3 regions of the Blastococcus sp. SYSU DS0753 genome follow, and region 2 is predicted to be linked to each of the others. Evidence: riboswitches for the same ligand, from Rfam matches in the RefSeq annotation. Region 2 holds a riboswitch; each other region holds the start of a gene.

Region 1 (10,145 bases), on a different contig from region 2:
GCTGCCCTTCGCCGCGCTGCGCAAGCCGGTGATCGCTGCGGTCAACGGCCCGGCCGTGGGCATCGGCGCGACGCTCACCCTGCCCATGGACGTCCGGATCGCCGCGAAGTCGGCGCGCTTCGGGTTCGTGTTCGGTCGCGTCGGCATCGTGCCCGAGGCGGCGTCCTCCTGGTTCCTGCCCCGGGTGGTGGGCATCAGCCAGGCCATGGAGTGGGTCGCGACCGGGCGGGTGTTCGACGCCGCGGAGGCGCTGCGCGGCCGGCTGGTGTCCCGCGTGGTGCCCGACGACGAGCTGCTGCCGACCGCCCACGCGCTGGCCCAGGAGATCGTGGCGAACACCAGCGGGGTCGCCGTCGGCGCGGCCCGGCAGCTGCTCTGGTCGATGCTCGGTGCGTCCTCGCCCTGGGACGCCCACCGCGCGGAGTCCCGGGCGCTGGTCGAGCTGGGGGAGGGGCCGGACCCGGCCGAGGGGGTGGCCGCCTTCCTGGAGAAGCGGCCGCCGCGCTTCCCCGGCCGCCTGCCCGACGGCGCCGTCGCGGGCGTGCTGCGCTGGCCGCTGCCCCCGGACGACGTCGGGCGCGCCTAGCAGGCCCGCCCACCTCGGTCGCTACTCGGTGGGCAGGGCCAGGTTCGGCCCGGCGATCTCCCAGCCAGGTCGGAGCTCGCCGTCGAAGTCGTCCGGCAACAGCGTCGCGGCGCCGCGCTCGACGTCCGCGCCGCCCACCTCGACCCAGACTCCTCGCTCGGCGAAGGTGTCGTCGTCCGTGCAGGACGAGCCGGTCACCCAGTTCTCGCCTTCGACGGAGCCCACGAGCACCACGACGCACCAGGGGTGGTCGGCCGAGCCCCGGCCGGCGTAGACCTGAGCGCCGTCCGCCTCGGCGACGTGACGCAGGTCGTCGACCCCCTCCGGCACCTCGACGCCGTCCGGGACGGCGTCCTCGGCCGTCGCCGACCGGTCGAGCACGGCGAGCTCGGGTGCTGCCGGGCCGCCGCATCCGGTGAGCAGCAGCACGGTGCCGGCGACGAGGGCGGTCCTCCTGCTGCGCGGTTCCATGAGGAGACCCTAGGGGCGTCGTGGGGTCGGCCGGTGCGACGAGGCCGGGCGCCTCAGGGCATCCGCATCGGGTCCAGGTGGCGCAGCAGCGTCTCGCCGAGGTCGCGCATGGCGACCACCTGCGCGGGGGAGAGCTGGTCGAACAGCTCGCGCCGGACGCCCTCGACGTGCACCGGCGCCGCACCCTCCAGGGCGGCGAACCCTTCGTCGGTGAGGACGGCGAGCTGGCCGCGCCCGTCCTCGGCGCACACCTGCCGGCGCACCCAGCCGCGTTCCTCCAGCCGCGAGACGGCGTGCGACAGCCGGCTCCGGGAGGAGAGGCACCGGTCGGCCAGCTCGCTCATCCGCATCATGCGCTCGGGCGCCTCGGAGAGGGCGACGAGGATCTCGTAGTAGGCGTGCGAGATGCCGGTGCGGTGGCTGAGCTCGCGGTCGAGCCGGTCCAGCAGGAGCTGGGCGCTGTAGAGCCAGGCGCGCCACGCCTTCTGCTCCTCGGGATCGAGCCAGCGCGGCTCACCCGTGGGGAGGGACTCCGACGACACCGACATGGTCATGGGCACAGGATACTGGCGGAATAGTTAAGCGCTCAACTACGCTGACGCCAGACATCGCACCGCCACGCAGGACCACCAGGGAGGCACCATGACCAGCAGCACCAGCGTCCAGATCCCCGGCTACATCGCCGGCACCTGGGACATCGACGCCAGCCACTCCACCGTCGGCTTCTCCGTCCGCCACATGATGGTGAGCAAGGTCCGCGGCTACTTCCGCGAGTTCTCCGGCGAGATCGTCACCGCCGAGGACCCGACGCAGTCCAGCGTCACCGCCACGGTGGACATGGACTCGATCGACACCCGGCAGGAGCAGCGGGACGCGCACATCAAGTCCGCCGACTTCTTCGACGTCGGCAACCACACCGTGATGACCTTCCGCTCCACCGCCGTGAAGACCGACGGTGCCGACTGGACCGTCGAGGGCGACCTCACCATCAAGGGCATCACCAAGCCGGTCGTCCTGGCGCTCGAGCTGAACGGCTTCGGCCCGGACGCCTACGGCGGCACCCGCGCCGGCTTCAGCGCCAAGACCGAGATCTCCCGCAAGGAGTACGGCGTCGACATCGACATGCCGATGGACGGCGGCGGTGTCGTCGTCGGCGACAAGATCAACGTCGAGCTCGAGATCGAGGCCGTGCTCCGCACCGCGTAAGGACCCCTCTGCCCCCGCGCAGGGGGCCGCTCCAGCACGTCGCGAGGGCCCCGGACGGTTCGCCGTCCGGGGCCCTCTGCGTCGGTCGGGGGGCTACGCCATCGCAGGGTTCAGCACCTGGAACAGGACGTGGTCCTGCCAGCGCCCGGCGATCCGGAGGTAGTGCGGTGCCACCCCGTACCGCTCGAACCCGTTGCGCTGGAGCACCCGCTGGGACGCCGCGTTGTGCAGCAGCGTGCCGGCCTCCACGCGGTGCAGGGCGAGGTCGGTGAACGCCCGGCGCAGCATCTCGGCGACGGCGCGGGTGGCCAGCCCGCGGCCGTTGGCGGCCGAGGCGACCCAGTAGCCGAGGCTGCCGGACTGGAAGGCCCCGCGCACGACGTTGTTCAGCGTGATCCGCCCGACCACCGCGCCGGAGTCGTCCAGGATGACGCAGGGGAGCGCGAGCCCGGCGTCGTGCCGCTCGAGGGCCGCCCGGACGTCGGTCCGCTGACCCGCCTCGGTGTACCACCGCTCGTCGCGGGCCGGTTCCCAGGGCGCCTGGAACTCCCGGTCCGCGCGGACGAGGTGGGTGAGGACCGGGGCGTCGTCGAGGGCCAGGAGGCGGGTCCGTGCGTACACCCCCGCGACCATGCCAGGCGGCCGGGCGGCGCCGCGGTCGACTCCTCGACAGGGACACTGGGGGACATGTCGACCTCCGCCCTCGCCCGGATCCCCGCCTCGCTCCTGGTCGCCGTCGGCCTCGCCGCCGGCTTCGGCATCGCCCAGGGCACCGGCGTCCGGGCGCTCGGCGGCGCGGTGTTCGCCGCCTGTGGGATCGGTGCCGCCTGGATCGCCGCCCGACGGCGGGGCCCCGCCGTCACCGCGGGGCTCGCCGCCCTCTACGTCGGCGCCTTCGTGCTCGCGCACGTGCTCGCCCTGGGCGCCGGTCTCCCCGCCTGGTTCGCGGTGAGTCTGGTCACTGTCGCCGCGGCCGGGGCCACCTACGGGGTGGTCGACAAGCAGCGAGAGGCGGTGTCCGCGCGCTGAGCACCTAGAGTGTAGGGAAGGTCGGGGCCCCGAAGGCTGTTGACCTGATGCCCGCGCGCGTCCGCGCGGCGCGCCCCCGAGCTCCCGAGGTGCCCTTCCGCATGCCCACCCGCAACGACCTGCGCAACGTGGCGATCGTCGCCCACGTCGACCACGGCAAGACGACCCTGGTCGACGCCCTCCTCCGCCAGGCCGGCGCGCTCGGCCGCGCCAAGGGCGAGGGGACGGACAACGACTCCACGCAGGACCGCGTGATGGACTCGATGGACCTCGAGCGCGAGCGCGGCATCACCATCCTCGCGAAGAACACCGCGATCCGCCTGGCGGACGAGGACGGCAACCCCGTCGTCGTCAACATCGTCGACACCCCCGGCCACGCCGACTTCGGTGGCGAGGTCGAGCGCGGCCTCTCCATGGTCGACGGAGTCGTGCTGCTGGTCGACGCCTCCGAGGGCCCGCTCCCGCAGACCCGCTTCGTGCTGCGCAAGGCGCTCGGCAAGGGGATGCCGGTCATCCTCGCGGTCAACAAGACCGACCGCTCCGACGCCCGCATCGAAGAGGTCGTCGACGAGTGCTACGAGCTGTTCATGGAGCTCATGGAGGACGCCGGCATGGACGCCGACGCCCTCGAGTTCCCGATCGTCTACTGCAACGGCCGCACCGGGCAGGCGTCGCTGACCAAGCCCGAGAACGGCACCGTGCCCGACAGTCCGGACCTCGGCCCGCTGGTGAAGACGCTGCTGGACACGATCCCGGCGCCGGAGTACGACGCCGAGGAGCCGCTGCGCGCGCAGGTCACCAACCTCGACGCCTCGCCGTTCCTGGGTCGCCTGGCGCTGCTGCGCATCCACTCCGGTGAGATGAAGCGCGGCCAGCAGGTCGCCTGGTGCAAGGTCGACGGCACGATCAAGAACGTCAAGATCACCGAGCTGCTGGTCACCGAGGGTCTCACCCGGACGCCGGCCGAGAGCGCCGGCCCCGGCGACCTGGTCGCCATCGCCGGCATCGAGGACATCATGATCGGCGACACCCTCGCCGACCCGAACGACCCGCGGCCGCTGCCCCCGCTGACCGTCGACGAGCCCTCGATCTCGATCACCATCGGGATCAACACCTCGCCGCTGTCGGGCAAGTCGGGCAAGAAGCTCACCGCCCGCCTGATCAAGAACCGCCTCGACCAGGAGCTGGTCGGCAACGTCAGCGTGCGCATGCTGCCCACCGACCGCCCCGACACCTGGGAGATGCAGGGCCGTGGCGAGCTGGCGCTGGCCATCCTCGTCGAGCAGCTGCGCCGCGAGGAGTTCGAGCTCACCGTCGGCCGGCCCACCGTCGTCACCAAGGAGATCGACGGCAAGCTGCACGAGCCCGTCGAGCGGGTCACCATCGACACCCCCGGCGAGTACGTCGGCACCCTGACCCAGGCTCTCGCGGTGCGCCGCGGCCGGCTGGAGAACCTGGTGCACCACGACACCGGCTGGGCGCGGATGGAGTACGTCGTCCCCTCCCGCGGCCTCATCGGGTTCCGCACCGAGTTCCTGACCGAGACCCGCGGCACCGGCGTGCTGAACAGCAACCTCGAGGGCTACGAGCCGTGGCTGGGCGACATGCGCGCCCGGCCGACCGGCTCGCTGGTCGCCGACCGCCAGGGCGTGGCGACGACCTACTCGATGTTCTCGCTGCAGGAGCGTGGCCAGCTCATGGTCCAGCCGGGCACCGAGGTCTACGAGGGCATGATCGTGGGTGAGAACTCCCGTCCGGACGACATGGACGTGAACATCACCAAGGAGAAGAAGCTCACCAACATGCGCAAGTCCACCTCCGAGGAGCTGGAGCGGCTGATCCCGCCGAGGATCCTCAACCTGGAGCAGGCGCTGGAGTTCTGTGCCGAGGACGAGTGCGTGGAGGTCACGCCGGCCGGCGTCCGCATCCGCAAGGTGGTGCTCGACCAGACCGAGCGCGGCAAGGCCAAGAACCGCAAGCCCAAGCCCAGCTGATCCGCCCATGACGCAGCGAGCCCCTGCCCGGTGATCCGGGCAGGGGCTCGCTGCGTCATGGGGCCGTTACGGCGCCGGCACGAAGGCCACGTGCGGGTGGTCCATGTGGTTGGCGGTGGGGGAGCCGCGGTCCTCCATGGGCTGCCAGGCCCAGCCCGTCCACGTCCCGGCGATCCGCTGCTGCCAGATCACGTACTCGACGCCGAGGCGCGCCGCGTTGTCGATGACGTACTGGCTGAGCGCGTCGCCCGTGGCCCGGTCGTCGTAGACCATGAAGTCGGCGGCGCGGCCCTCCGACGGGCTGTGGCCGGGGCGGGTGAGCACCGTCGGGATGCCGAACTCCGCGGCGACCTCCGCGACGGCGGGGCGCACGTGCGGTTCCCACGCGCCGTAGGCGGCGGTGTCGAGGGCCGGCCGGTCCGCGGCGCGGCTGGCACGCTCCGGGGCCGCCGACGGGCCGCCGACGAGGGTGAGTCGCTGCCCGACGCGCAGCACGTTCGGGTCCGCCCCGATGACCTCGAGGTTGAGGGCGTGCACGTCCTGCCAGGTGGTGCCGTGGCGGGCGGCGATGCCGCCCAGCGTGTCGCCCGGCTGCACCACGTACTCGCCGCCGGCGGGGGCGGGGGCGGCAGGGGCGGCGCCCGATCCGCCGATGACGAGGACCTGCCCGACGCGCAGGACGTTCGGGTCGGCGCCGATGGTGGCGAGGTTGTCGGCGTGGATGGTCTGCCACGAGGTGCCGTGGGCGGCCGCGAGCCCGCCCAGCGTGTCACCGGGGACGACCGTGTGCTCCCCGGGGTGGGCCTGTGCCGGACCGGCGATCGCGAGGGAGGCGGCCGCGGCGGCCGCGAGGACCACGGCCGGACGTGCCATGGCCGCCGCCGCCGCGGAGGTGCGGGTGGAGCGACCGGGTCGTGCCGTGCGGTGCTTGAGCATGGGGAAGCCTCTCGCCGCCTGCGGGGTTAGCTGTCGGGTTCGGGCGAGAGCTGCCCGGCCGCGTGCTGCGGCTTCACCCCGAGGCCGAGGGCCAGGATCTCGTGGGTTCCCCGCGCCTGCCCGTCGTGTGCACGGGTCCGGTGGCGGTGGGCAGGTTCGGCGGTCCGCCATCCGGGCCCACCCGTTGGTGGACGCAGCACGGTAGGCAGACCGCCGTCCCCGACGGCAAGGCCGCGGAGCCTCCATCGCGGGCGGCCCCGCGCGGACTGACTCGCCGTGGCCCGCCCCCGACTGCCCGTGTGCGGTGCTCGTACCGGCGGCGCACGGTCCGCGGCGCGGGCTCCGTGCTCGTCAGGTCACGAATCGTGATGACTGGCCGGAGCGGTCCGACGCGCCCGCCACGCCGTCGAGAAGTCTCGCCTCGCACCCGTCCTACGTTGACCTCGGAGCCGTCTCCCCGGCTCCCTGGGAAGAGGAAGGCGGCCGAACGCTCATGGCGACGATCACCCGTACGGTTCCGGCGATCGAGGGCTTCCGGGGTGGCATCGACGTCCGGGTGAGCCTGCGCGCCGACGCCGGATCGGGCGGTTCGGCGTTCGACGGTGCGTGGTTCCCGCGGAGCCGGGACCTCGCCGTGGAGCTGCCGGAGCTGATCGCGGCGCTGGAGCGGCGTGGTGTGCGGGTGGAGCGGTTCACCTACGCCCTCGACGCCTGGGAGCCGGCCCCCCGCAAGCTGGAGGTGCTGGGCCGCACGGTCCGCGCCGGCGGCTTCCGGAGCATGGACCCGCAGGTCGTCTGCCTCACCTGGGCTGGGGGGAACCGCCGGGCCGACCTGCTGGTCGTCCCGCCGGAGACCGACGTCCTCACCGGCGCCCGGGCGCTGCGGCTGTGCACCCGGCGGGGCCTGCCGTCCTCGCCCCAGATGGTGCTCGCCGCGGCCCGTTCCACGCCCCTTCCGCAGGTGCCCACGCTGCCGGTGTCCCGCGCGGTGTAGCGCTCGTCCGCCGACGGCGGATCCGCTGCCGGCGAACTCCCTGGACGCGCGGGCGCCGACCGGGCTGGAGTGCTCGGCATGAGACTCCTCGTCCTCGGCGGCACCCACTTCCTCGGCCGGCACGTGGTGGAGGCCGCGCTCGCTCGCGGGCACGACGTCGCCACCTTCACCCGGGGCCTGACGGGTCCGCCGCCGGAGGGCGCGCGGGCGCTGCACGGCGACCGCGACGACCCCGGCGCGCTGCCGCGCGCGCTGGGGGAGTGGGAGCCCGAGCTCGTCGTCGACACCTCCTGCCAGACCCGGGCCGCCGCCCGCAACGCCGCTGCGGCGCTGGGCCGGGTCCGCTCCTACGTCTTCGTGAGCAGCCTCAACGCGTACCGCAACTGGCCGCCGGGGCCGCTCGGCCCGGAGGACGGCGAGCCGACCTGGGACACCGAGGACGACGAGTACGGGCCGATCAAGGCCTTCGGCGAACGGGAGCTCGCCGCCGCCGTCGGTGGCCGCTTCCTCGCCGCCCGTGCCGGCCTGATCGTCGGCCCCTCCGACCCGATCCACCGCCTCGGCTGGTGGCTGGAGCGCATCGCGAGCGGCGGTCGGGTGGTCGTCCCGGCCGAGGGCGTCGCCCAGCCGATCGCGCTGGTCGACGCCCGTGACCTGGCCGCCTGGCTCGTGGACATGGCCGGGCAGGGCCGCACCGGTGCGGTCAACGCCACGGGGCCGGCGGGCATGACGACCCTGGGCGGCCTGCTCGAGCTCTGCCGGGTCGTCACCGGGAGCGCGGCGGAGTGGGTACCGGTGCCCGAGGCCGACCTCCTCGCCGCCGGCGTCCAGGAGTGGCTGCACCTGCCGCTGTGGCTGCGCCACGAGGTCGCCCGCACCGCCTGGGACGTCGACACCACCCGGGCCGCCGAGCTCGGGCTGGCCACGCGGGCGCTGGAGGCGACCGTCGCCGACACCTGGGCGTGGCTGCGCTCGCACGAGCGGCCGGTGCCGCCGGCGCACCGCCCCGCCGACCAGCCCGGACCCGGCCTCCCGGCCGAGCTGGAGGCCTTCCTGCTGGCCGGCCGCTAGGAGCAGCCGGCGGGTGCCGTGCGGCGCCCTGTCAGTCGCGGGGGGCGCTGGGTCGGCCCGCGCCGACCGGGACCTCGCGGGAGTCGGTGGCGTCGGCGGCCACGTTCTGCTCGGCCACCTCGGCGAGGGCGTCGGCCGACTCCAGCCGCGCGTCCCGCCGGTACTGGCGGTAGGAGTGGACGACGGCCAGCACCCAGACGACCGCGAGCACCGCGTAGACCAGGGCGCTGACGGCGTCGCCGGCGTCCACCCAGTCGCTGCGCAGCAGCGTGCGGGTGTTGGTGATCACGATCATCCCGCCGACCAGGGAGCCCAGCATGCGCGGCGGGATGTGCCGCACCAGCCACGCGGCGATCGGCGCGGCGACGAGGCCGCCGGCGAGCAGCCCGGCGACCCACAGGGGGTCGATGCCCGCCGAGCCCAGCGCCATCAGGAAGCCGAGGCTGGCCGCCAGCGCGACGAGGAACTCGGAGGTGTCGATCGAGCCGATGACCTTGCGCGGCTCCATGCGGCCGCTGGCCAGCAGCGCCGGCGTGCCGACCGGTCCCCAGCCGCCGCCACCGGTGGCGTCGACGAAGCCGGCCACCAGGCCCAGAGGCGTGAGGAAGCGCCGGCGGATGGGCTTGCCGACGTTCCGCCGGTCGATGCCGCGGAGCGTGAAGCGCACCAGGATGTAGACGCCCAGCGAGACCAGGATCAGCGACATGACCGGCGCCGCGACCGACGTCGAGAGGCCGGACAGGAAGTGGGCGCCGGCGAACGCCCCGACCGCACCGGGCACCCCCACCTTGGCGACGACCTTCCAGTCGACGTTGCCGAACTTCCAGTGCGAGAGCCCGGAGGCGAGCGTGGTGCCGATCTCGGCGAGGTGGATGGTCGCCGACGCCGCGGCCGGGTTGGTGCCGATGGCCAGCAGCAGGGTCGTCGAGGTGACGCCGTAGGCCATGCCGAGGCTGCCGTCGACGAGCTGGGCACCGAGCCCGGCGAGGGCGAGCAGGATCAGGGTCTTCACGGGCACTGGCTCCGGGGTCTCAGGACGCGGGCGCGCAGCGGCGACCGCGTGAGGCGAGGGTGAGACGTGGTGGCGCCGGGGAGGCGCGGGGGCTCAGCAGCCCGGACAGGCGGCGGTGCAGACGCGCAACAGGTCGACGTGTCGGCGGCTCACCAGGAGCAGCATCGTCGTCCGCGTCACGGCGCAATGTCTACCAGATCGATGCACTTAGGCGCAGTGCTGGTCCCGACGCGTGGGACGGCGGTGGCGGGTGCGCGCGATGGGCCCGTTGTGGCACGGCGAGGTGCGGGTGCCGGCGCCGCGCGGTCAGCTGAGCGCGGCCTCGCCCGGGCCGGCCTCCTCGCGCACCGCAGCGAGGGACTCCACGAGGTCGGCCCGGGCCCGCGCCACCCGGGAGCGGATGGTGCCGACGGGGCACCCGGCGACCTCCGCGGCCTCGGCGTAGGGCAGTCCCAGCAGCTGCGTCAGCACGAACGCCTCGCGCCGGTCGGGGGCCAGCCGGGCCAGCAGGTCGGCGACCGCGGCGCCCTCGCCGACGGCGTCCGCGGCGCCCGGCGGGGCCAGCAGTTCCAGGTCGGCGGACTCCCGGACCAGGGTCAGCCGGCGCCGGCGGCGGGACTTCAGCGCGTCGGCGCAGACCCGGCGGGCGATGGCCAGCAGCCAGGTGCGGACCGAGGACCGGCCCTCGAAGCGGTGCAGGGAGCCGAACGCCCGCAGGTAGGTCTCCTGCGTCAGGTCGTCGGCGGAGGCCCGGTCGCCGAGCGCGGCGCAGAGCCGCCAGACGTCGGACTGCGTCTCCCGCACGAGGGTGGCCGCAGCCAGCGGGTCGCCGTCGGCGGCGTCCGC
Region 2 (10,145 bases):
TCCTTCTACCGCACCATCCGAGAGAGAGGACCCGCGTGAGCACCCAGGAGATCCAGTCCGGTCTGGCCGAGATCCTGGAGGAGGTCGCCGGGGTGAGCCCAGCGGACGCCACCCCGGAGAAGTCCTTCACCGAGGACCTCGACGTCGACTCCCTGTCGATGGTCGAGATCGCCACCGCCGTCGAGGACAAGTTCGGCGTCGCCATCCCCGACGACCAGCTCGCCAACATCAAGACGGTGGGCGACGCGATCAGCTTCATCGAGAAGAACCAGGGCTGACCCCCTCGGGTCCCGCCGGCCGACCGCCGGCGGGACCCGATCCCCCCGATCCGGCCCACCCGGCCGTCGTCCGCACGAGGAGATCCCATGAGCCCGTCCACCACCGACGTCGTCGTCACCGGCCTGGGCGCCACCACGCCGCTCGGCGGCGACGTGGCCAGCACCTGGGACGCCCTGCTCGCCGGGCGCTCGGGCGTCAGCCGGATCACCGAGGAGTGGGTGCAGGAGTTCCCGGCCCAGCTCGTCGCCCGCCTGGCCACCGAACCCGCCGAGCAGATCGACCGGGTCCGCGCCCGCCGGCTCGACCGCAGCCAGCAGGTTGCGGTCGTGGCCGCCGAGCAGGCGTGGGCCGAGTCCGGGGCCGGCGACGCCGGTGTCGCCCCCGAGCGGATCGCGGTCGTCTTCGGCACCGGCATCGGCGGGGCGCTGACGCTGCTGGGCCAGGACGACGTCCTCGAGCAGAAGGGGCCCAAGCGGGTCTCCCCCTTCACCATCCCGATGCTGATGCCCAACGGGCCGGCGGCCGCTGTGGGCCTGGCCGTCGGGGCCAGGGGCGGCGTGCACGCACCGGTGAGCGCCTGCGCCTCGGGCGCCGAGGCCATCCGCTGGGGGCTGGACCTGCTGCGGTTCGACCGCGCCGACATCGTGCTCGTCGGTGGCGCGGAGGCCTGCGTCCACCCGCTGCCCATGGCCGGGTTCGCCGCCATGCGCGCCATGTCGACCCGCAACGACGAGCCCGAGCGCGCCTCCCGCCCGTTCGACAAGGGTCGGGACGGGTTCGTCCTCGGCGAGGGCGCGGCCGCGCTCGTGCTCGAGCGGGCCGACTCCGCCGCCGCCCGCGGAGCGCGCGTGCACGCCCGCCTGGCCGGCGCGGGCGCGACCGCCGACGGCTACGACCTGGTGGCCCCCCACCCGGAGGGCGAGGGCGCCGGACGGGCGATCGCCGCCGCGCTGCGCGACGCCGGCCTCTCCCCCGCCGACGTGGGGCACGTCAACGCCCACGCGACCTCCACCCCCGTCGGCGACACCGCCGAGGCCGCGGCCATCCGCTCCTCGCTGGGCGAGCACGTGCTGGTGAGCGCCACCAAGAGCCAGACCGGCCACCTGCTGGGCGCCGCCGGCGCCCTGGAGTCGGTGTTCACGATCCTGGCGCTGCGCGAGCAGATCGTGCCGGCGACGGCGAACCTCGACGACCCCGACGACGACGCCGCCGTGCAGGCCCTCGACATCGTCCGCCGGGAGCCGCGCCGGGCGCAGCTGACCGCGGCGGTCAACGACTCGTTCGGCTTCGGCGGGCACAACATCGCGTTGGTCTTCACCACCGCCTGAAGAAGGACCCCGTCCCTCTCACCCCTCGCAGGCTCGGGGCGAGCCTCCGGACGGGGCCACACGATCCGGAGGAACCCGTGACGACAGTCCAGGCCGCGCCCGCCGTGACGGCCCCCGACCCGCGTGACCCGGAGGACCGGCTGCGGCGGTTCTTCGACGCCGACTCCATGCAGCTGCTCGGCACCCGGGACACCTCCGGGGTGCTGGCCGCCCGCGGCGCGGTGTCCGGCAGCCCCGCCGTCGCCTTCTGCACGGACGCCACGGTGATGGGCGGCGCGATGGGCATCGACGGCTGCCGGCACATCGTCGACGCCATCGACACCGCCTTGCGCGAGCGCGTGCCGGTCATCGGGATCTGGCACTCCGGCGGCGCCCGCCTGGCCGAGGGCGTGACCGCGCTGCACGCCGTCGGCGAGGTCTTCGCGGCCATGGTCCGCGCGTCCGGGCGCATCCCGCAGATGTCCGTGGTGCTCGGCCCCGCGGCCGGTGGGGCCGCGTACGGCCCGGCGCTGACCGACCTGGTGATCATGGGTCCGGCCGGCCGGGTGTTCGTCACCGGGCCGGAGGTCGTCCGCTCGGTGACCGGCGAGAACGTCGACATGGAGAGCCTCGGCGGCCCCGACACGCACGGGCGGCGCAGCGGGGTGGTGCACGTGGTCACCGACTCCGAGCCCGCCGCCCTGGAGACCGCCCGGCTGGCCGTCGACCTGCTCGCGGCGCAGGGCAGCTTCGCCCCGGCCGCCGAGGAGGCGGGGAACGACCTGGCGGCGCTGCTGCCCGAGCAGACCAACCGGGCCTACGACGTGAAGCCGCTGGTCTCCTCGGTGCTCGACGAGCCGGGCCTGGAGCTGCACCCCCGGTTCGCGCCCAACGTCGTCACCACCCTGGGCCGGCTCGCCGGGCGGACGGTCGGCGTGATCGCGAACAACCCGCTGCGGCTCGGCGGCTGCCTGGACTCCGCGTCGGCGGAGAAGGCGGCGCGGTTCGTGCGCATGTGCGACGCCTTCGGCATCCCGCTGGTGGTGCTGGTCGACGTGCCCGGCTACCTGCCGGGCGTGGGCCAGGAGTGGGACGGCGTCGTGCGCCGCGGCGCCAAGCTCCTGCACGCGTTCGCCGAGGCCGTGGTCCCGCGCGTGACGCTGGTGACCCGCAAGTCCTACGGCGGCGCCTACATCGCGATGAACTCCCGCTCGCTGGGCGCCACGAAGGTGTTCGCCTGGCCCGGCGCCGAGGTGGCCGTCATGGGCGCCAAGGCGGCGGTCGGCATCCTGCACCGGAAGAAGCTGGCCGCCGCCCCGCCCGGTGAGCGCGAGGCGCTGCACGCGCAGCTGGCCGAGGAGCACGAGCGGATCGCCGGCGGGGTCAACCGGGCGCTGCAGATCGGCGTCGTCGACGAGGTGGTCGAGCCGGCCCGGACGCGGCAGCGGCTCATCGAGGCGCTCGCCGGAGCACCGCTCGGTCGCGGGGCGCACGGCAACATCCCGCTCTGACGAAGGACCCCGTCCTCCTCACGCCTCGCACGCTCGGCGCGAGCCTCTGGACGGGGCCGTTCCAGTACCTCACCACGTGGAAAGGCCGTCCCGGCGCCGCTTCCCCGACGGCGCCCGGACGGCCCGCTCCAGGCTACGACGGCTCCCCGACCAGGCCGGGAGTGTCGTGCCCCGATCGTGACCTTCAGACGACCTGGTGCAGCCAGGTGACGGGGCTGCCGTCGCCGGCGTGCCGGTAGACCTCCAGGTCGGCGTCCCACGCGGCGCCCAGCAGCTGGTCGACGCCGTGCCGGAACGCCTCGACGGAGGACGCCGTCGCCGCGAGGTGCCGCAGCTGCTGCTCGGTGACGATGAGGTCGCCGTTGGCGCTGGTGGGCGCGCGGAAGACCCCGTGCCCGGGCACGTAGGACATGCGCTCGCCGTCGTTGCCGTGGCTGGCTTCCTCGGTCACCTCGAAGCGCAGCATCGGCCACGCGCGCAGCGCAGCCACCAGCTTGGCGCCGGTACCGGGCGAACCGGTCCACGCCACTTCGGCACGGTAGGCACCGTGCGCCGCGGGCTGCTCAGCCCACGACAGGGAGACCGGCGCGCCGACGACGCGTTCCAGCGCCCACTCGACGTGCTGGCAGAGCGCCTTCGGGCACGAGTGCACGAAGACGACACCCTGGGTTGACCGTCGCTGCACCGGGCACCTCCATCGACTCGATCGGTCTCGTCTTCCCCTACGGACCCATCGATTCGGTGACGCGCCGTTATCGGCAGTGGCGGAGCAGGGCTCCCGCGACAAGTTTGCACGATGGTGCCCCCATCGCGCCAGCCCGGCTGCGACTCCTGGGACGAAAGTGACAGTTGCGCTCGCCCGGCCGCCAGTGCACCGCTTTGTCGCTGGTCAGCGGGCAATACCATCTGTTACTGGCGGCGTCCACATGCGTCAGCGAATTCACAGGTCCGCCCGGTGGGCCGGAACCATACCGGCCCACGAGGGCTCGGAACGCGAGCGGCCGCGCCCCAGAGCGTCGTTACGCACGGTAGTCGGCGTCCGGGGCGCTCATCCACCCCCAGACGCCTGCGACCAGCGCGTCCTTCTCGTCGCCGACCACGGTGCGTAGCGTCAGGGCCACGCGGCGTGGACGGATCCGGCTCAGGAGTCCAGGACCCCCACCCGGTCGCCGCCGGTGCTCTTCGCCCGGTACATGGCGACGTCGGCCCGGTGCACAGGTCCTCGACGTCGTCGCCCGGCTCGGTACAGGCCGGACCGCAGGCCGACCAGCACGGCCGGGACCGCCGGGCGCGACCGTCGTCCGCAGGCGTGGCCCCAGCCCGCTCGGCGGTCGCGCGCCGGTGTCTCGCTCACGGAGGGGCGATCGGTCCGCGCCCGCCGCCGCGTGACGGCGCGCTCACCCGGGCGGGTGACCGGCGCCACGGTGCGCCGTGCCTGCCTCGCGCGGCCTCCGGGTAGGGCCTCCGCGTGGGCGGACACCAGGGCATGGCCGAGGCGGGCCGCGACGCGGTCGCGGGGATGGTGCTGGACGCGTGGGACGCCTTCCTCGCGCAGGCGGAATCGGTGGACCTCGACCGCCGGTCCCGGCTCCCCGGATGGCGGGCCCACGAGATCTGCGTGCACCTGGGCTGCTGGGACGACCACACCGCCCTGCCCGACCTCATCGCCTCGGCCCGGACCGGCGGCGCCGGCACGCCCCCCGACCCGGACGCGGTCAACGCTCGGGTGACCGCCGCCCACCGCGACACCTCCCGGGCGGAGGTGCTGGCCGCCCTGCGCCGCAACCGCGAGGCGACGGCCCGCTACCTGGCCGACGAGCCGGTGGAGCTCGACACCGCACCCGCGGTCTCGGTCGTCGGCCGGCTGCCGCTGCTCAGCGTCGTCCTCGGACAGGCCTACGAGCTCGCCGTCCACGGGCTGGACCTGGTGTCCTGCGGTGCGCCACCACCGCCTGGCCCCGTGTTGCAGTCAGGGCTCGCGGCGCTGACCGACGTGACCGGCGCACTGGCCGCCTCGTCGGGCATCGCCGGCCGCGTCAGCCTGGTGACACCCGACGGCGGCTGGGGGTTCACCGCGGACGACGACGGGTGGCGGGTGCGACGGGTGCCGCCGGGTGTCGTCGAGGGCCCGGCCGTGGAGGCAACCCCCGAGCTCCTGCTCGACGCCGCCGCCGGCCGGGTGAACCCGGTACCGGCGGTGGCCCGCCGCAGACTGAAGGTCCACGACGTACCCGGGCTCCTGCAGCTGGCGCCGATCGTCCAGCAGGTGCCGGGCATCCCGGGCGGACCGATCCTTCAGCTGGCCGCCCGCACCGTGGGCGGGGCCGGCGGCGCGCTGGGGCGGTTCTTCGGCGGGCGCTGACCCGCGTCCTCGCCCACCTGCTCGCCGGTGCGGGATCGGTACCTCGACACGGCCGCACCGGCAAGCAGCAGCAGCACCAGCACGATGACCACCGGGGCGACCGTGGCGGTCGGCATCCAGGCGACGACCGCGCCGGCCGAGGCGCCGGCGCCCACTTGCACCACCGTGCCGGGTACCAGTCCGACGGCGGTGGCGATGCCGTAGGTCAGCGGCCGTACAGCGCTCAGGCCCGCCGCGTAGTTGACCAGGACGAAGGGCACCATCGGGACCACCCGGCTCAGCACCACCGCGACGAAGCCCCGGTCGCTGGAGAACCGGTCCACGCGGCCGAGCCGCGGCCCCGCCAGCCGCTCCACGGCCGGGCGACCCAGGCCCCGCGCGAGCCAGAACGCACCGGTCGCCGCCAGGAAGGCACCGGTGTAGGCGACCGCGAAGCCCGCGCCGAACCCCAGGACCGCTCCGGTCAGCGCCGCCAGCACCGACCGTGGGACGGGCGCGAGCAGGACCACCCCCTGCGCGGCGATCAGCAGCAGCCACGTCCGGAGGCCGCCGCCGTCGGCCCACGAGCGGACCTGCGCCAGGGTGGGCACGTCGACGGCGAGGGCGGCGACCACGCCGGCCGCGAGCAGCGCGACGAGGAGCCACGCCCGCAGCCACGGGCTCGCCCCCGCCGTCGTCCGCACGTGCTCATCCTGACCGATGGCGTCAACCAGCCTCAGCCGCAGCTGCCGCCGAGGGTGATGCCGCGCTGGGCCAGCCACGGCACCGGGTTGGACCGGTTGGCGTACAGGCCACCGAGGTGCACCTCGAAGTGCAGGTGCGGGCCGGTGGACTGGCCCCGGTTGCCCACCTCGGCGATCTGCTGCCCACCGCTGACGACCTGGCCCGGCGAGACGAAGAACTGGTTCACGTGCCCGTAGACGGTGATGGCCCCGTCGTGGTGCTGGATGGCGACGGCGAGGCCGAACCCGCTGGCCGGCCCGGCCTGCAGCACGACCCCGGGCTCCGGCGTGAAGATCGGGGTGCCGATCGGCGCGGCGATGTCCACGCCGAGGTGCTGGGTACCCCACCGGCTGCCGTAGCAGGAGGTGACCCGCCCCTGGGTGAGCCGGCCGGCCCCGGCGGTCGCGGGAGCCGCCGCCACGGCCGCCTGCTCGGTGGCCTGCTGCTCGGACCAGGCGGCGACGGGGTCGGCCGTGCCGCGGAGGCTGAGCATGCGGATCTCCGCCTCGCGCAGCTGCTCGTCCAGCGCCGCCTTCTCGGCGGTGAGCGCGTCGAAGTCGGTCTGCGCGGCCGCGAGGAGGGCGTCGACCTCCGCCTGCATGCCCTGGGCCTTGCGCGCTGCGGCATCCCGCTCGGCGACGGCGGCCTTCGCCTCCTGGTCGAGCCGGGCCTCGCGGGCCTCGGCCACCCGCAGGTCCTCGAGCACCTGCGCGCGATCCTCACCGAGGAGGTCGAGCGTCGCGGCCTGCTGGAGGAGCTCCCCCGGGCCGTCGGCGTGCAGCACCATCTCCAGCTGCTTCATGGACTTGTCGCTGCCCATGTAGGCCTCCCGGCCGAGGGCGGCTACCTCACCCTGGGTACTCGCCACGGCCTCCCGGACGGCGGCGAGCTCGGCGGCGATGGCGTCGGCGTGCTCGCGGGCGCGGTCGAGCTCGGCCTGCGCGGCGAGCACGGCGCCGCTGGCCTCCTCTGCCCGGAGGGTGAGCTGCTGCAGGCGCTCCTCTGCGTCGCGCACGCGCTGCTCGATGTCGGCGACCTCCGCCTCGACGCGGTCGTGCTCGCTGCGCGCGTCGCCCGGCGCGGCCGCCGCGGTCGACGTCCCGAGCAGTGCGAGCGCCAGCAGTGCGGTGGCGGCGGTGGCCGCCCGACGGGTGCGGCTGAGGGCCCGGCGCGCGGGCGCGGCCGGGACGTGGTGGCGCAGGTGGTGCGAGGTCGCCAAGGCGACGGTCTCCGTTCCTCTATCCGCCTACCAGGTCAGCTGACGGGTTCGGGCCGGAACATGCCCTACCTGCCTGCCCGTGGTGGCGCAGGCGGGATTCACCCCAGAGAACGTGGGTCCCCGGTCCCCGCGGCGGTGAGGCCGCAGAGTTCGGCGGGGCCCGTCCGAGCCCCCGGGTTTCGGGAGCGGGATCGGATGGGCCGCGAGAGACGGTACAAGCGGATCGCCCGAATGTCACAGGGGGGTAACGGACCTTGTCAGTTCGCCCCACCGGCCCCAGGACGTGGCTGCGGCGCCGCGGCGCCGTCTGGCAGGCTGGCGGGTCCGGGGCGGTAGCTCAGCTGGTCAGAGCATGGGACTCATAATCCCTGGGTCGTGGGTTCGAGCCCCACCCGCCCCACCTCTCCCATGCCAGCGGTGTCGTGCCTGGCGCTCGCGCCTCCCTGTCCGCGTGAGCAAGGACACGGCTCCCAATGGGTGTAGGCGCCTCGGCGTCAGCGGTGCGCCACACCGGCGCCGCGGCCGGAAGGCGACCGGCGCGCCTCTGCACCGCCGCCTTCATGACGTGGCGTAATTGATGCGTGACAGAACGTTCAGCCGCCGTCGGTTCGACCGGTGGTGTCACCGCCGCAGCCCCGGACGCGGCGTCCGAGCGGCATCTGCAGCGCCTGCCCGGCTCCCCTCGAGGGCCGGTCTCGTGCTCGCCGTCGCCACCGCCGTCCTGACCGATGCCGGCGGCGGCGTCCATGCCGCCGACCGCCTCGTCCAGACCCCGCTCGACCTGATCTGAGGACCGACGCCATGAACAAGCGCAACCTGGCCGTCCTGGCGGCCCTGACCCTGATCGGCGGCGCCGGACTCGCCGACGCCGTCCTGGCAGCCCCTCGGCCCGTCACATCGCACACGCAGGCCGCCGCCGTGCTGCTCGCCCCGGCCGATCTCACCGGCGAGGCCGTCGATCAGCGGGCTTCGCTGGACTGGACGGGGGTGCCCGGGGCCCGCGACTACCTCGTCATCGACGTCACCTCCGGCGCCGCCGGTCGCATCGTGGGCTCCACCGGCGCCACCGCCTGGACGTCGCCCCGGCTGCCGCTGTCCACCCCGCGGTACGCCTTCGTGGTCGTGCCGCGGGACCACGCCAAGGTGCAGGGTGAGCGGACGGAGCCGGTGCACATCTACCCCGGCGGCCAGCCGGCCGAGCCGACCACCCCGGCCGAGGCGGCCCCGGTCACCACGACGCCCCCGCCCGAGCCCACCACCACCGAGCCGCCGGCGCCGTCCACGGAGCCCACCACGCCCCCGACGACCACGACGCCGACGACCACGACGCCCCCGCCCGCGACCGACCCCGAGCCCGAGCCCGAGTCCGAGCTGCCCGCCGTCCAGCCCACGCGGGTCTGGGGCTACGACGCCACGACGCTGGTCCCCGGCCCCTGGCCCGAGATCCACGCCCTCCGGTCGGACCAGTACGGCACCACCACGGCCAACCCGTACCCCGGCTCGGAGCGCACCGCCTTCTTCACCGTGCAGCGCGGCGACACCGGCTGGAACGGCACGCACGGCACCCTCCGCTCCGAGGTCCGCGACTCGATCGCCGCCTCCGGCGACGTCCGGCCCGGCGACGAGCAGTGGTGGGCCTGGTCCACGTTCTTCCCGGCCGACTTCGACTGGGACGAGCGCGGCCAGTTCCTGATCTACACGCAGTGGCACCAGACGGTGAACTCCGGCAACCCCAACGTGCACTTCTGGTCGGACGTGAACGAGAACCTCATGGTCGACGTCCGGGGTGGCACGGGCGGCAGGACCGCCGGCGACGCGCAGTACGTCCGGACCTTCAACCTCGGCACGATCGACAAGGGCGCCTGGAACGACCACACCGTCCGGTTCATCTGGTCCCCCGACCCGGCGAAGGGCCTCATCGAGGTCTGGCACCAGGGCGAGAAGGTCCTGTCCGAGCGGGTCGCCAACCTGTACGAGGGGCAGTCCGTCTACATCAAGCAGGGCATCTACTCGGCGGCCGGGACCTACCGGACGCACTACCTCCAGCACTCCCCGATCGGCTTCGGCCCGACGCGCGAGTCCGTCGCGTCACTGAACGCGATGGACTGACCTGCTCGGCTCGCCGGGTCCGGCGAGCAGGCCCGACCGTCATGGGGTCGCTGCCCGCAGTCCGGAGCTCTCCGGACTGCGGGCAGCGCGCGGCCCCTGCGGTCGGCGTCTAGGTCACGGCCTCCGCCACCAGGTCGGCCAGGGCGCGGGCCCCCGCCTCCGTCGGATGGACCCCGTCCCGGGTCAGGTCGCGGTCACCCAGCACGCCGGCGAAGTCCACCAGCTCGACGCCCGTCCTGTCCGCCAGCCGGCGGACCGCGGCGTTCAGGGCCGTGGCGTCCGTGTCCGTCCACGGCTGCACCGTCGCCAGCAGCACCGTGCCCGCGGCCTCCTGCCCCAGCCGGACCGCCCGGCGCAGGTTCGCCACCGTCTCCCTCGTCGGCACCCCGAGGCGGAGGTCGTTCGTGCCGGCCTGGATGACCAGGACATCGACCCGGGGCGCGTCGGCCTCCAGACGCCCCAGCACCTCCGCCGCCGTCTCCCCGGCCACGGCCGCGTTCGCGCCGTCGGTGAACTCGTCGGAGCAGACGAGGTGGGAGTACCAGGAGCGGCCGCCGTGGAAGCCGAACCGGGGCTCGCTGTCCGCGCGGCTGATCGAGTCCCCGTACACCGCCAGCGACCGGCTCCCCTCGTCG
Region 3 (10,145 bases), on a different contig from region 2:
TCTTCACCGGCCAGGTGACCGCGGCGGGCAAGGTCCCCCCGGCCAAGGTGCTGGTCGCCGGCGCGGGTGTGGCCGGGCTGGCCGCGATCGGCACCGCGTCCAGCCTGGGCGCGATCGTGCGGGCCACCGACGTCCGCCCGGAGGTGGCCGAGCAGGTGCGCTCCCTGGGTGGTGAGTACGTCGCCGTCCCCGCGGGGGAGCAGGAGGTCAGCGCCGACGGCTACGCCCGGGAGATGGGGGAGGACTTCAACCGGCGGGCGGCGCAGATGTACGCCGAGCAGGCGAAGGACGTCGACATCGTCATCACCACCGCCCTGATCCCCGGCCGGCCCGCCCCGCGGCTGATCACCGAGGAGATGGTCGCCGCCATGCGCTCGGGCTCGGTGATCGTGGACATGGCCGCGGCACAGGGCGGCAACGTGGCCGGCTCCGTGCCCGACGAGGTGGTCGTGACCGAGAACGGGGTCACGATCATCGGGTACACCGACCTGCCCGCCCGGCTCCCCGCGCAGGCCTCCCAGCTGTACGGCACCAACCTGGTCAACCTGCTGAAGCTGCTGACCCCGGCCAAGGACGGGCACCTCGTCCTGGACTTCGACGACGTCGTGCAGCGGGCGATCACCGTCGTGCGCGCGGGCGAGAAGACCTGGCCCCCGCCACCGGTGCAGGTCTCCGCGGCACCACCACCTCCGCCCGCTCCCCCGGCCGGCGCCACCGCAGGGGCGCCGAGCGTGCCGCAGAAGACGCCCGCGCCGGCGCGGCGGTTCGCCCTCGTGGGACTGGCCGCGGCGTTGCTGTTCCTGGTGGCCGCCTACTCCCCCGACGAGCTGGTGGGGCACTTCACGGTGTTCGCGCTCTCCGTCGTCGTCGGCTTCTACGTCATCGGGGCCGTGCACCACGCCCTGCACACCCCGCTGATGTCGGTGACCAACGCGATCTCGGGGATCATCGTGGTCGGCGCACTGCTGCAGCTGAGCAGCGGCGACGGCGTCGTCCTGGCGCTCGCCTTCATCGCCACCCTGGTGGCCAGCATCAACGTCTTCGGCGGCTTCGCCGTCACCCGCCGGATGCTGGGGATGTTCTCCCGCGGCACGGGCGCTCCGGCCCGCACCACCCTCCCGGCCGCGCGATGACCGCCACCAGCGCCGCGGCCGCGGCCTACATCGTCGCCGCCCTGCTGTTCATCCTGAGCCTGGCCGGGCTGTCGCGGCACGAGACCGCCAAGGCGGGCAACGCCTACGGCATCGCCGGCATGGCGATCGCCCTGGCGGCCACCATCGGCGTGGCCACGCAGGACATCTCGGCCGTCGGGCTCACCCTGCTCGTCGTCGCCGTGGCGATCGGTGCCGCGATCGGTCTGTGGCGGGCCCGCAAGGTCGAGATGACCGGCATGCCGGAGCTCATCGCGCTGCTGCACAGCTTCGTCGGCCTGGCCGCAGTCCTCGTCGGCTGGAACGGCTACCTGTCGGTCGAGGGCGTCGAGCCGCAGGACGGTGGCCCCCTGCTCACCGGGGCCGAGGCCGGCATCCACTCCGGCGAGGTCGTGGTCGGGGTCTTCATCGGCGCGGTGACCTTCACCGGCTCGATCGTCGCCTTCCTCAAGCTCTCCGCGCGCATGAAGAGCAACCCGCTGATGCTCCCGGGGCGCAACTGGCTGAACCTCGGCGCACTGGCGCTGTTCGCCGTCCTGACCGTCGTCTTCGTGGTCGAGCCGAACCTGCTCGTGCTGTCGGTCGTGACGGTCCTCGCCCTGGCGCTGGGCTGGCATCTGGTGGCCTCGATCGGCGGCGGTGACATGCCCGTCGTCGTCTCGATGCTCAACAGCTACTCCGGCTGGGCCGCTGCCGCATCGGGCTTCCTGCTGGGCAACGACCTGCTGATCATCACCGGCGCCCTGGTCGGCTCCTCCGGCGCCTACCTCTCCTACATCATGTGCAAGGCGATGAACCGCTCGTTCCTCTCGGTCATCGCGGGCGGGTTCGGCAACGAGGGCGCGGCGGCCGCCTCCGACGTGGACTACGGCGAGCACACCGAGATCTCGGCCGAGGAGACCGCAGAGCTCCTGCGGAACGCGAAGTCGGTGGTCATCACCCCGGGCTACGGCATGGCGGTCGCCCAGGCGCAGAGCGCCGTCGCCGAGCTGACCCGCAAGCTGCGTGCGCAGGACGTCGACGTGCGCTTCGGCATCCACCCGGTGGCCGGGCGCCTGCCCGGGCACATGAACGTGCTCCTGGCCGAGGCCAAGGTGCCCTACGACGTCGTCCTGGAGATGGACGAGATCAACGACGACCTCGCCGACACCTCGGTGGTGCTGGTCATCGGCGCCAACGACACCGTCAACCCGGCCGCCACCGACGACCCCACCAGCCCGATCGCCGGCATGCCCGTGCTGCGGGTGTGGGAGGCCGAGCACGTGGTCGTGTTCAAGCGGTCCATGAACACGGGCTACGCCGGCGTGCAGAACCCGCTGTTCTTCCGGGACAACAGCCGGATGCTCTTCGGCGACGCCCGGGAGCAGGTGGAGGCGATCCTCAAGGCGCTGTGAGCCGTTCGGCCTGGCCCGCCGCCCCCGAAGCGCCTACGCTGTGCACATGCACGCGCACGTTCCGCTGAGCGAGGGCGCGTCGCCGCGGGGGTGCGACCACGTGCGCCCGGCGGCGCAGCTCAGCGCACCGTCCGCGCCGCCGGCCTTCCGCGCCTACGTCGACCGGTACGGGATTGCGCTGGTCGGGGACCTCGACGTCGCCTGCGCGGAGCGGCTGGCGGGGATCCTGGGGGCCGTCCCGATCGAGGGCGACGCCTGCACCCTGGATCTTTCCGGGCTCCGGTTCGCCGACGTGGCCGGCTGCCGGGCGATCGCCCGCTGGGCCCGGTCCCTGGCCGACGCCGGAGTCCGGGTGGAGCTGCGCGACGCGCCTCCGCTCGTCCAGCGGGCCTGGCAGCTGCTGGCGCTCGACCGGTGGGCGCGCGTCGCGTTCACCGACGCCGCCTGATCGACCGCGCGCAAGGGTCCCCACCGCCCGGCGCGGCCGGTCGCCGGCGCTACGCCCGGTCGCCGGGTTGCGCCCGCGGCACCGGTCGCCGACGGTTGCCAGGTGGATCCCTTCCGCGGTCTCGGCATGCCCCGCATCCCCGGGTTCGGCGAGCTGCTCGCGCTGCTGCAGGCCCAGACCGAGGCGCTCTCCCAGCTCCCCCGGACGCTGGCCGACCTCAACGGCACGGTCCGCGAGCTGACCGCCGCCACCACGTCCGCCCGGGAGACGATCGCCTCCGCGCAGCGGATCACCGAACGCCTGGAGAGCCTGCTCGAGGAGTTGGAGGAGCCGGTGCGGGCGCTGCGCCCCGGCATCGAGCGGGTCGGTCGCGTGCTCGACGACCCCGCCGTCGACACCGTGCCCGAGACGCTGCGCCGGATCCACGACGACCTCATGCCCCTGGTCCACGGGCTGCGCCAGGCGCAGAGCCGGGTGGGTTCGGTCACCGGCCTGCTCCGTCGTCGTCCGCCGGAGGACGAGGACGACGGCTACTGAGCGTGGAGCTGGCCACCGACCCGCTCGCACTCCTGGCGTGCGGCCTGGCGGTGCTGGTGGCGTCCGTCGTCCAGACGGCGACCGGCATGGGCTTCGGCCTCCTCGCCGGACCGCTGGTGCTGCTGGTGCAGCCCGCTCTCGTGCCCGGCCCGCTGCTGGTGGGCACGCTGACCGCGCTGCTGCCGGTGGTGTGGCGCGAACGGTCCGCACTGGAGTTCGACAACCTCCGCGGTGCGATGCTCGCCTCGGCCCCCGGCGTTGTCGTCGGCTTGGGGCTGGTGCAGGTCATCGACGGCCGGTTGTTGGGGATAACGGTTGCTGTCGTCGTGCTGCTCGCCTGTGGCGCGTCGCTCGCCGGGGTGCGGTTGCCGGGCGGGCGGCGCGCGCTCACCGTCGCCGGCTTCGCCTCCGGGACGCTCTCGACTGTCGCGGCGACGCCCGGACCGCCCCTGGTGGTCACCTACCGCGCGCCCACCCCGGCCGCCCAGCGGGCGAACCTGTCGGTGTTCTTCGTCGGGACGACGCTGCTGTCCCTCGGCGTGCTGGTCGCCGGCGGCGAGCTCGACGGGGGCGGGCTGCTCACCGGTGCGGGGCTGGTGCCGTTCGTGCTGACCGGCTTCCTCCTCGCCGGACCCCTGCGCCGGCGGCTGGCCCTGCCGGCCATGCGCCGCGCCGCCCTGGTGCTGTGCCTGCTCTCCGGCGCGGTGCTGCTCGTCAGGTCGCTGGCGGGCTGACCGTCACTGCTCGACGGGCGGCTCCCGGCGCACGATGTCGCCGACGGCCTCCTCCAGCCGCGCCCAGGTCGTGCTCCACTCGACCAGGGGGTCGAGGATCCGCTCGAAGACGGCGAGCTGCTGGTCGAACGCGTCGAGCTGAGCGCGCATGGCGGCGATCGAGGTGCGCTGCGCGGTCACCATCTCCTTGACGGCGCGCAGCTGGGCCGCCGACATCGCCCCGGGCGGGCTGGGCAGGGCCGGCAGCGGGAGGCGGGACGTCGCATTCCCGGCGAGGTTGCGGGCGCGGTCGGAGAAGAACCGCAACTGGTTCACGAACTCGTCGATCGACCGCCCGACGATCCCGCTCTGCGGGGTGGTCCGGTCGGCGTCGTCGGCCTCGGTCATCGCTCCCCCTCCGTGCACGCTGCACCGACCTTAGGCCTGGAGCCGAGGCTCGGCTGCGCTGAGCCGACCCCGGGCATTGGAAGCTCTACCTGCGTCCTCGGGGCCGACGACGCAGGTAAAGCCTCCAATGCCTCAGCGGGGACGCCCCCGTCCGAAGACCACCCGAGCGTGGTGACGTGCTGGAACGGCCTCGCCGCAGGGTCCCGCCCCGCGCGGGCGAGGGGCGGGGGCAGAGGCCCGCTCAGTACCAGCCGGTGGCCTGGGAGTGCGACCACGCGCCGCACGGGGAGCCGTAGCGGTTGTTGATGTAGATCAGGCCGGCGTCGATCTGCCGGTAGCCGTCGGAGGTCTTGGCGATGCCGGTCCCGGCCCAGGTGGAGTCGAGGAACTGCGCGATGCCGTAGGCGGTGCTCCGCGGGTTCTGGGCGTTCGGGTTCCACCCGCTCTCCTTGCCCCACAGGCTCTCCAGGCAGCTGAACTCGCTGCCCGAGCCGCCGAGCTTGCCCATCGCGTACTCCTGGAAGGAGCCGGCCGGGGCCGCGGCGGCCGGCGCGGGAGCGCTCCGGGCAGGAGCCGGAGCCGGGGCCGGGGCCGGGGCCGGGGCTGGTGCGGCCGGCGCCGGGGTGCGGGCGGCCTGCTCCCGGGCCGCCTGCACGCGGGCGGCCTCCTCGGCAGCGGCCTTGCGGGCGGCCTCCTCGGCAGCGGCCTTGCGCGCGGCCTCCTCCTCGGCGGCGCGGCGGGCGGCCTCCTCGGCGGCACGGCGGTCCAGCTCGGCCTGCTCGGCCGCGGCCCGCGCCTCCGCTGCGGCGGCCTGCTCGGCCGCGCGCTCGCTGCGGCTCGCGGCCAGCTGGCCGAGGGTGTCGGCCGCGGCCACCGTCACGTCGGGCGCGGGGGTCTCGTCGGTGATGCCGAGCTGCTCGGCGACGCTGACGGAGGCCAGCTCCGGCTCGGCCTGGGCGACCGGCTCGTCGGCGACGACGCCGTTGGCCAGCAGGCCGCCTGCCGCGGCGACCGCCAGGAGCAGCAGCGCGGAACGGCGGACCGTCTTCGTCGAACGGCGCCCGGTCGTGGGGCGGAGAGCACGGGTGATCGAGGTGGCGCGAAGGTTCATGGGGAGGAACTGCTCCAGGGGCAGGGGGCGGCAGGGCCGGCGACGGCGGCGGGAACTGCTGCGGGGATGGTCGAGGGGCAGCGGTGTCGGGCGTACGCCCGGGCGCTCAGCGCGGGGAAGGCGCGCGCGAGGCTCCGTACCGGCTGCGGTTCCGTGCAAGGTGGGCCCGCAGGCTCGCCATGCGGCGGCTCTCCGTTTCTTCCGTCGTGCCGCCTACCGGGTTAGCTGACGGATTCGGGCGGGAAGCGGCCCTACCCGCGCCAGGACGTGCCCCGGCGCGCGATTCACCCCAGTACTTCGGTGGGTCCCCGGCTCGCCCTCGGCGGGCGACTCGGCGGCGCCCGGCGGACCTCCCCCGGATGGGGAGAGAACGACCGGCCGGGCGGGACCCACGGTAACCAGCGTTATCCGTTCGTGACAATCCCCTGGCGGGAAAAGGAACGGGAGGTGACCGTCAGGGGAGCCGCCAGACCGTGGTCCGGCGCACCGGCACCGGCCCGGTGGGCGACGGCTCGGTGTCGGGCACGTCGTAGACCGCCAGCGCTTCCAGCCGGTCCTCGGGGAGGTACACCCGCCCGGGATCACCGATCAGCACCTCGGCACCGCCGGCCCGGGCCGCCTCGAGGAAGGGCAGCACCCGGTCGGTCATCTCCCGGTCGTAGCAGACGTCGCCGGCGAGGACGACCGCGACGTCGGGCGGCTCGCCCCCGAGCACGTCGCCGGCGGGCGTGATGCCCGGGGTGCCGTTCCGTTCGGCGTTGACGGCGATCGCGGTCAGCGCGAACGGGTCGACGTCGCTGGCGAGCACCGCGGTCGCGCCGGCCAGGACCGCCGCGACCGCGACCAGGCCGCTGCCCGCCCCCAGGTCCAGCACGGTGCGCCCGGCCACCAGGCCGGGGTGGTCGAGCACGTGGCGGGCCAGCGCCTGGCCGCCCGGCCAGGCCGCGGCCCAGAACGGCGGGTCCGTGGAGGTGCGCCCGTGCTCGGTCTCCATCGCCTCCCACAGGGCGACGACGTCGGCGGCGACCAGCAGCTCCACCTCGGGCACCAGGTCCGGCCGGACCGGCCGGGTGTGGGCGCGGACGAACTCCGCAGGGATGGAACGGTCCACCCCGGCAGTCAACCGCACGCGGCCGGCGGCGGTGGGACCGCCCGGCTCAGAGGCGGGTCGACCAGGACGACAGCGCGCCGGCGGGGCGGAAACCCAGCGCCTCGTTGACCGCGACCATGGGCGTGTTGCCCTCGGAGTTGTAGGTGCTGATCCGCCGGACGCCGGGGACCCCCGCTGCCAGCTCCCGCAGCACGGCCGCCTTCATCCGGGCGCCGAGCCGGTGCCCCCGGTGCTCACGGAGCACCAGCGTGCCGCCCTGGTGGGCGAGCGCCGGCTGGGCGAGCGGGATCTGCAGGTCGGTGAAGCCGACCAGCCGGCCGCCGATCACCGCGCCCGCGCTGAGCACCGTCCGGCCCCGGGCGACGTGGGTCCGCTCGTACTCGCGGATCCGGTCCCCGTCCCACTCCTCCTCCCCCACCGGCAGATCGCCGTGGGGTGCGTCGGTGGTCATGCGCCGCTCCAGCAGCGCCCGGTCGGCCAGCAGCGCGTCCGGGGTGCGGTCCCGCCAGGTGACGATCTCGTACCCGGCGCCGGCCGCGGCCTCGAGCGCCCCCAGCCGGTCCTCGTCGACCGGCAGCACCAGTTCCCGGCGGGTCTCCACCAGGTCGCAGGACCAGCCGTGCCGCTCGGCGAAGGCGCGGCCCGGCGCCCCGGCGCCGGGCTCGTCCACCTCGCTCACCAGCGAGTTGCGGCCGTGCGCGGCAGCGAGTACCCGGGCCTCGGCCAGCAGCGCGCTCCCGAGGCCACGGCGCCGGGAGGCCGGGTGCACCGCGAGGTCCACCACCGCCAGCGTCGGGTTGTCCTTGCGCGGGAGGATCAGCCGGAGCGCGCCGGCGACCGCGCCGTCCACCAGGGCGGCCCGGTGGGTGCCGTCCCGGGAGCCACCGGGCGCGACGAGCTCCCGCCCCAGCGCGACGTCCTCCTGCGCCGGCCGGGGCGGGTCCTGCGGCCGGGCGGCCCGGCCGGAGGCGGCCCACACCTCGCACCAGGAGGGGAAGAGGTCGTCGTCGGGGCCGAGCTCGACGATCCGGCAGGAGGGGTCGGTCACGTCCCCGTTCTACTGGCACCGGCAATACCTTTTCCGGCGCTCAGCCCCTCGGCCGCGCGGTCGCCCGGCGAGCGATCAGCCGCCAGTAGGTGCCGGGCAGCAGGCGGACCAGCACGTCGGGCACCGTGGCGCTCCAGCCGATCAGCAGCCGGGGGCGGCGGCGCTCGACGGCCGCCACGATGCGGGCGGCGGCGTCCTCCGGCGGCATCCGCAGCAGCTTGGTGAACTGCGCCCGCCCCTTCTCGTACTCCTCCACCGAGACGCCCGCGCCGGTGCGGGCGCTCTCGGCGATCCGCGTCCGGATCCCACCCGGGTGGACGACCGTGACGCCGATGCCGTCGTCGGCGAGCTCGTGGCGGAGCGCCTCGCTGAACCCGCGGACGGCGAACTTGCTCGTCGCGTACGCGACCTGCCCGGCCGGGGCGAAGATGCCGAAGACGCTGGAGACGTTGACGACGTGGGCGCCGGGGTGGGTCTTCAGCACGGGCAGCAGCATGTGGGTGAGGCGGACGACGGCGCGCAGGTTCACCGCCAGGACCCACTCGAAGTCCGCCAGCCCGATCTGGTCGAAGCGACCGCCCAGGGCGACCCCCGCGTTGTTGACCAGCAGCGTGGTCTCGGGGTGCTCGGCCACCAGCGTCCGGGCCACCCGCGCTGTCGCCTCGTCGTCGGCCAGGTCGACCACGTGCGTCGCCACCCGCAGGGCCGGGTGGTCGGCGGCGATCCGCCCGGCCACCGCCGCCAGCCGGTCGGCGTCGCGGTCCAGCAGCACCAGGTGGCTGCCCCGGTCGGCCAGCTGCGCGGCCAGCGCCTCGCCGATCCCGCTGGCGGCGCCCGTGACGACCGCCGTCCCGCCCGCGAAGGCGTAGGGCCCCATCAGGCCACGACCCGATCCGCGTGGGCGGCTGCAGGCACGCGCGGCTGGAAGGTCATGCCCTCGTCCTCCAGCGAGCCCCGGCGCATCATGGCGACGTCCCGCAGGTAGTTCTGGTGCAGCCGCCAGGGTGTGCGGCGCCCCTGCTGCGGCAGGCCGGCGAGGCTGCGCTGGACGTAGCCCGCCGCGAGGTCGAGGAAGGGCGCTCCCCCGCCCTCCGGCGGGGCGACCGGCGTGGCCGACGCGTAGCCGTGCTCGTCGAGGTGGTCCAGCAGGCGGCAGACGTAGCGGTTGACCAGGTCGGCCTTGAGGGTCCACGAGGCGTTCGTGTACCCGATGACCATGGCGAAGTTGGGCACGCCGGAGAGCATCATGCCCTTGTAGGACACCCGCTCGGGCAGCTCGACCGGCTCCCCGTCGACCACGATCCGCATCCCGCCGACCGGCAGCAGGTTCAGGCCGGTCGCGGTGACGACGACGTCGGCCGCCAGGTGCTCGCCCGACGTCAGCTCGATCCCCTCCTCGGTGAAGGTCGCGATCCGGTCGGTGACGATGGACGCCGTGCCCCGGCGGAGGGCGCGGAACAGGTCTCCGTCGGGCACCAGGCACAGCCGCTGGTCCCAGGGGTCGTAGGGCGGGTTGAAGTGCGTGTCGACGTCGACCCCCGGCAGCTGCTTCTGCGTCATGCGACGGATCAGCGAGCGGACCAGGGCCGGCCGGCGCCGGCTGAGCTGGTAGAGCGCGGTGCTGGTGAGCACGTTCTTCCACCGCACGACCGAGTAGGCCACCCGCTCCGGCAGCCGCGCCCGCAGCTTCTGCGCGATCGGGTCACGGCCGGGCAGCGACATGACGTAGCTGGGCGTGCGCTGCAGCATGGTCACGTGCTCGGCCTGCTCCGCCAGGTTGGGCACCAGCGTGACCGCGGTGGCGCCGCTACCGACGACGACGACCCGCTTGCCGGTCAGGTCGATGCCCTCGGGCCAGTGCTGCGGGTGGAGCAGCTGCCCCCGGAAGCGCTGCTCGCCCGGGAACTCCGGCCGGAACCCCTGGTCGTAGCGGTAGTAGCCGGAGCAGACCGACAGCCACGTGCACGTGAGGGTGACCGTCTCGCCGGTGTCGGCGCGCTCGGCGGTGACCGCCCAGCGGGCCTCGGCGCTCGACCACTCCGCCGACACGACGCGATGGTGGTAGCGGATCCTCTCCGTGACGCCGTACTCGCGGGCGGTCTCCTCGATGTACCGGCGGATGGTCGGCCCGTCGGCGATCGACTCGGGCTCCCGCCACGGGCGGAAGGAGTAGCCCAGGGTGAACATGTCCGAGTCCGACCGGATGCCCGGGTAGCGGAACAGG

The links. Region 2 has a riboswitch for cyclic di-AMP ahead of ACI799_RS10160 (murein hydrolase activator EnvC family protein). Riboswitches for the same ligand answer to the same signal wherever they lie in the genome.
Region 1: it holds a riboswitch for cyclic di-AMP, as region 2 does, so the genes downstream of both, ACI799_RS07740 (LysM peptidoglycan-binding domain-containing protein) here and ACI799_RS10160 (murein hydrolase activator EnvC family protein) in region 2, are expected to answer to the same signal.
Region 3: it holds a riboswitch for cyclic di-AMP, as region 2 does, so the genes downstream of both, ACI799_RS18470 (aggregation-promoting factor C-terminal-like domain-containing protein) here and ACI799_RS10160 (murein hydrolase activator EnvC family protein) in region 2, are expected to answer to the same signal.

What each region holds. Positions count from the first base shown of each region.
Region 1 is NZ_JBJHAT010000006.1:121,579-131,723, reverse strand. Features, by position in the region: gene ACI799_RS07775 (enoyl-CoA hydratase-related protein) at 1-586, shown strand, start outside; gene ACI799_RS07770 (hypothetical protein) at 608-1,057, opposite strand; gene ACI799_RS07765 (MarR family winged helix-turn-helix transcriptional regulator) at 1,111-1,611, opposite strand; gene ACI799_RS07760 (YceI family protein) at 1,700-2,263, shown strand; gene ACI799_RS07755 (GNAT family N-acetyltransferase) at 2,357-2,884, opposite strand; gene ACI799_RS07750 (hypothetical protein) at 2,951-3,292, shown strand; gene typA (translational GTPase TypA) at 3,394-5,286, shown strand; gene ACI799_RS07740 (LysM peptidoglycan-binding domain-containing protein) at 5,353-6,159, opposite strand; cyclic di-AMP (ydaO/yuaA leader) riboswitch at 6,243-6,336, opposite strand; gene ACI799_RS07735 (DUF5994 family protein) at 6,716-7,216, shown strand; gene ACI799_RS07730 (NAD-dependent epimerase/dehydratase family protein) at 7,295-8,287, shown strand; gene ACI799_RS07725 (sulfite exporter TauE/SafE family protein) at 8,319-9,299, opposite strand; gene ACI799_RS07720 (sigma-70 family RNA polymerase sigma factor) at 9,606-10,145, opposite strand, start outside.
Region 2 is NZ_JBJHAT010000010.1:32,483-42,627, forward strand. Features, by position in the region: gene ACI799_RS10130 (acyl carrier protein) at 36-278, shown strand; gene ACI799_RS10135 (beta-ketoacyl-[acyl-carrier-protein] synthase family protein) at 366-1,607, shown strand; gene ACI799_RS10140 (acyl-CoA carboxylase subunit beta) at 1,685-3,097, shown strand; gene ACI799_RS10145 (DUF3145 domain-containing protein) at 3,282-3,782, opposite strand; gene ACI799_RS10150 (maleylpyruvate isomerase N-terminal domain-containing protein) at 4,566-5,459, shown strand; gene ACI799_RS10155 (TVP38/TMEM64 family protein) at 5,393-6,142, opposite strand; gene ACI799_RS10160 (murein hydrolase activator EnvC family protein) at 6,175-7,401, opposite strand; cyclic di-AMP (ydaO/yuaA leader) riboswitch at 7,412-7,567, opposite strand; tRNA gene ACI799_RS10165 (tRNA-Ile) at 7,728-7,801, shown strand; gene ACI799_RS10170 (heparin lyase I family protein) at 8,203-9,510, shown strand; gene ACI799_RS10175 (SGNH/GDSL hydrolase family protein) at 9,620-10,145, opposite strand, start outside.
Region 3 is NZ_JBJHAT010000031.1:19,470-29,614, forward strand. Features, by position in the region: gene ACI799_RS18440 (Re/Si-specific NAD(P)(+) transhydrogenase subunit alpha) at 1-1,133, shown strand, start outside; gene pntB (Re/Si-specific NAD(P)(+) transhydrogenase subunit beta) at 1,130-2,545, shown strand; gene ACI799_RS18450 (STAS domain-containing protein) at 2,592-2,993, shown strand; gene ACI799_RS18455 (hypothetical protein) at 3,096-3,530, shown strand; gene ACI799_RS18460 (TSUP family transporter) at 3,533-4,264, shown strand; gene ACI799_RS18465 (hypothetical protein) at 4,268-4,651, opposite strand; gene ACI799_RS18470 (aggregation-promoting factor C-terminal-like domain-containing protein) at 4,893-5,762, opposite strand; cyclic di-AMP (ydaO/yuaA leader) riboswitch at 5,973-6,099, opposite strand; gene ACI799_RS18475 (class I SAM-dependent methyltransferase) at 6,217-6,873, opposite strand; gene ACI799_RS18480 (GNAT family N-acetyltransferase) at 6,920-7,921, opposite strand; gene ACI799_RS18485 (SDR family NAD(P)-dependent oxidoreductase) at 7,962-8,798, opposite strand; gene ACI799_RS18490 (flavin-containing monooxygenase) at 8,798-10,145, opposite strand, start outside.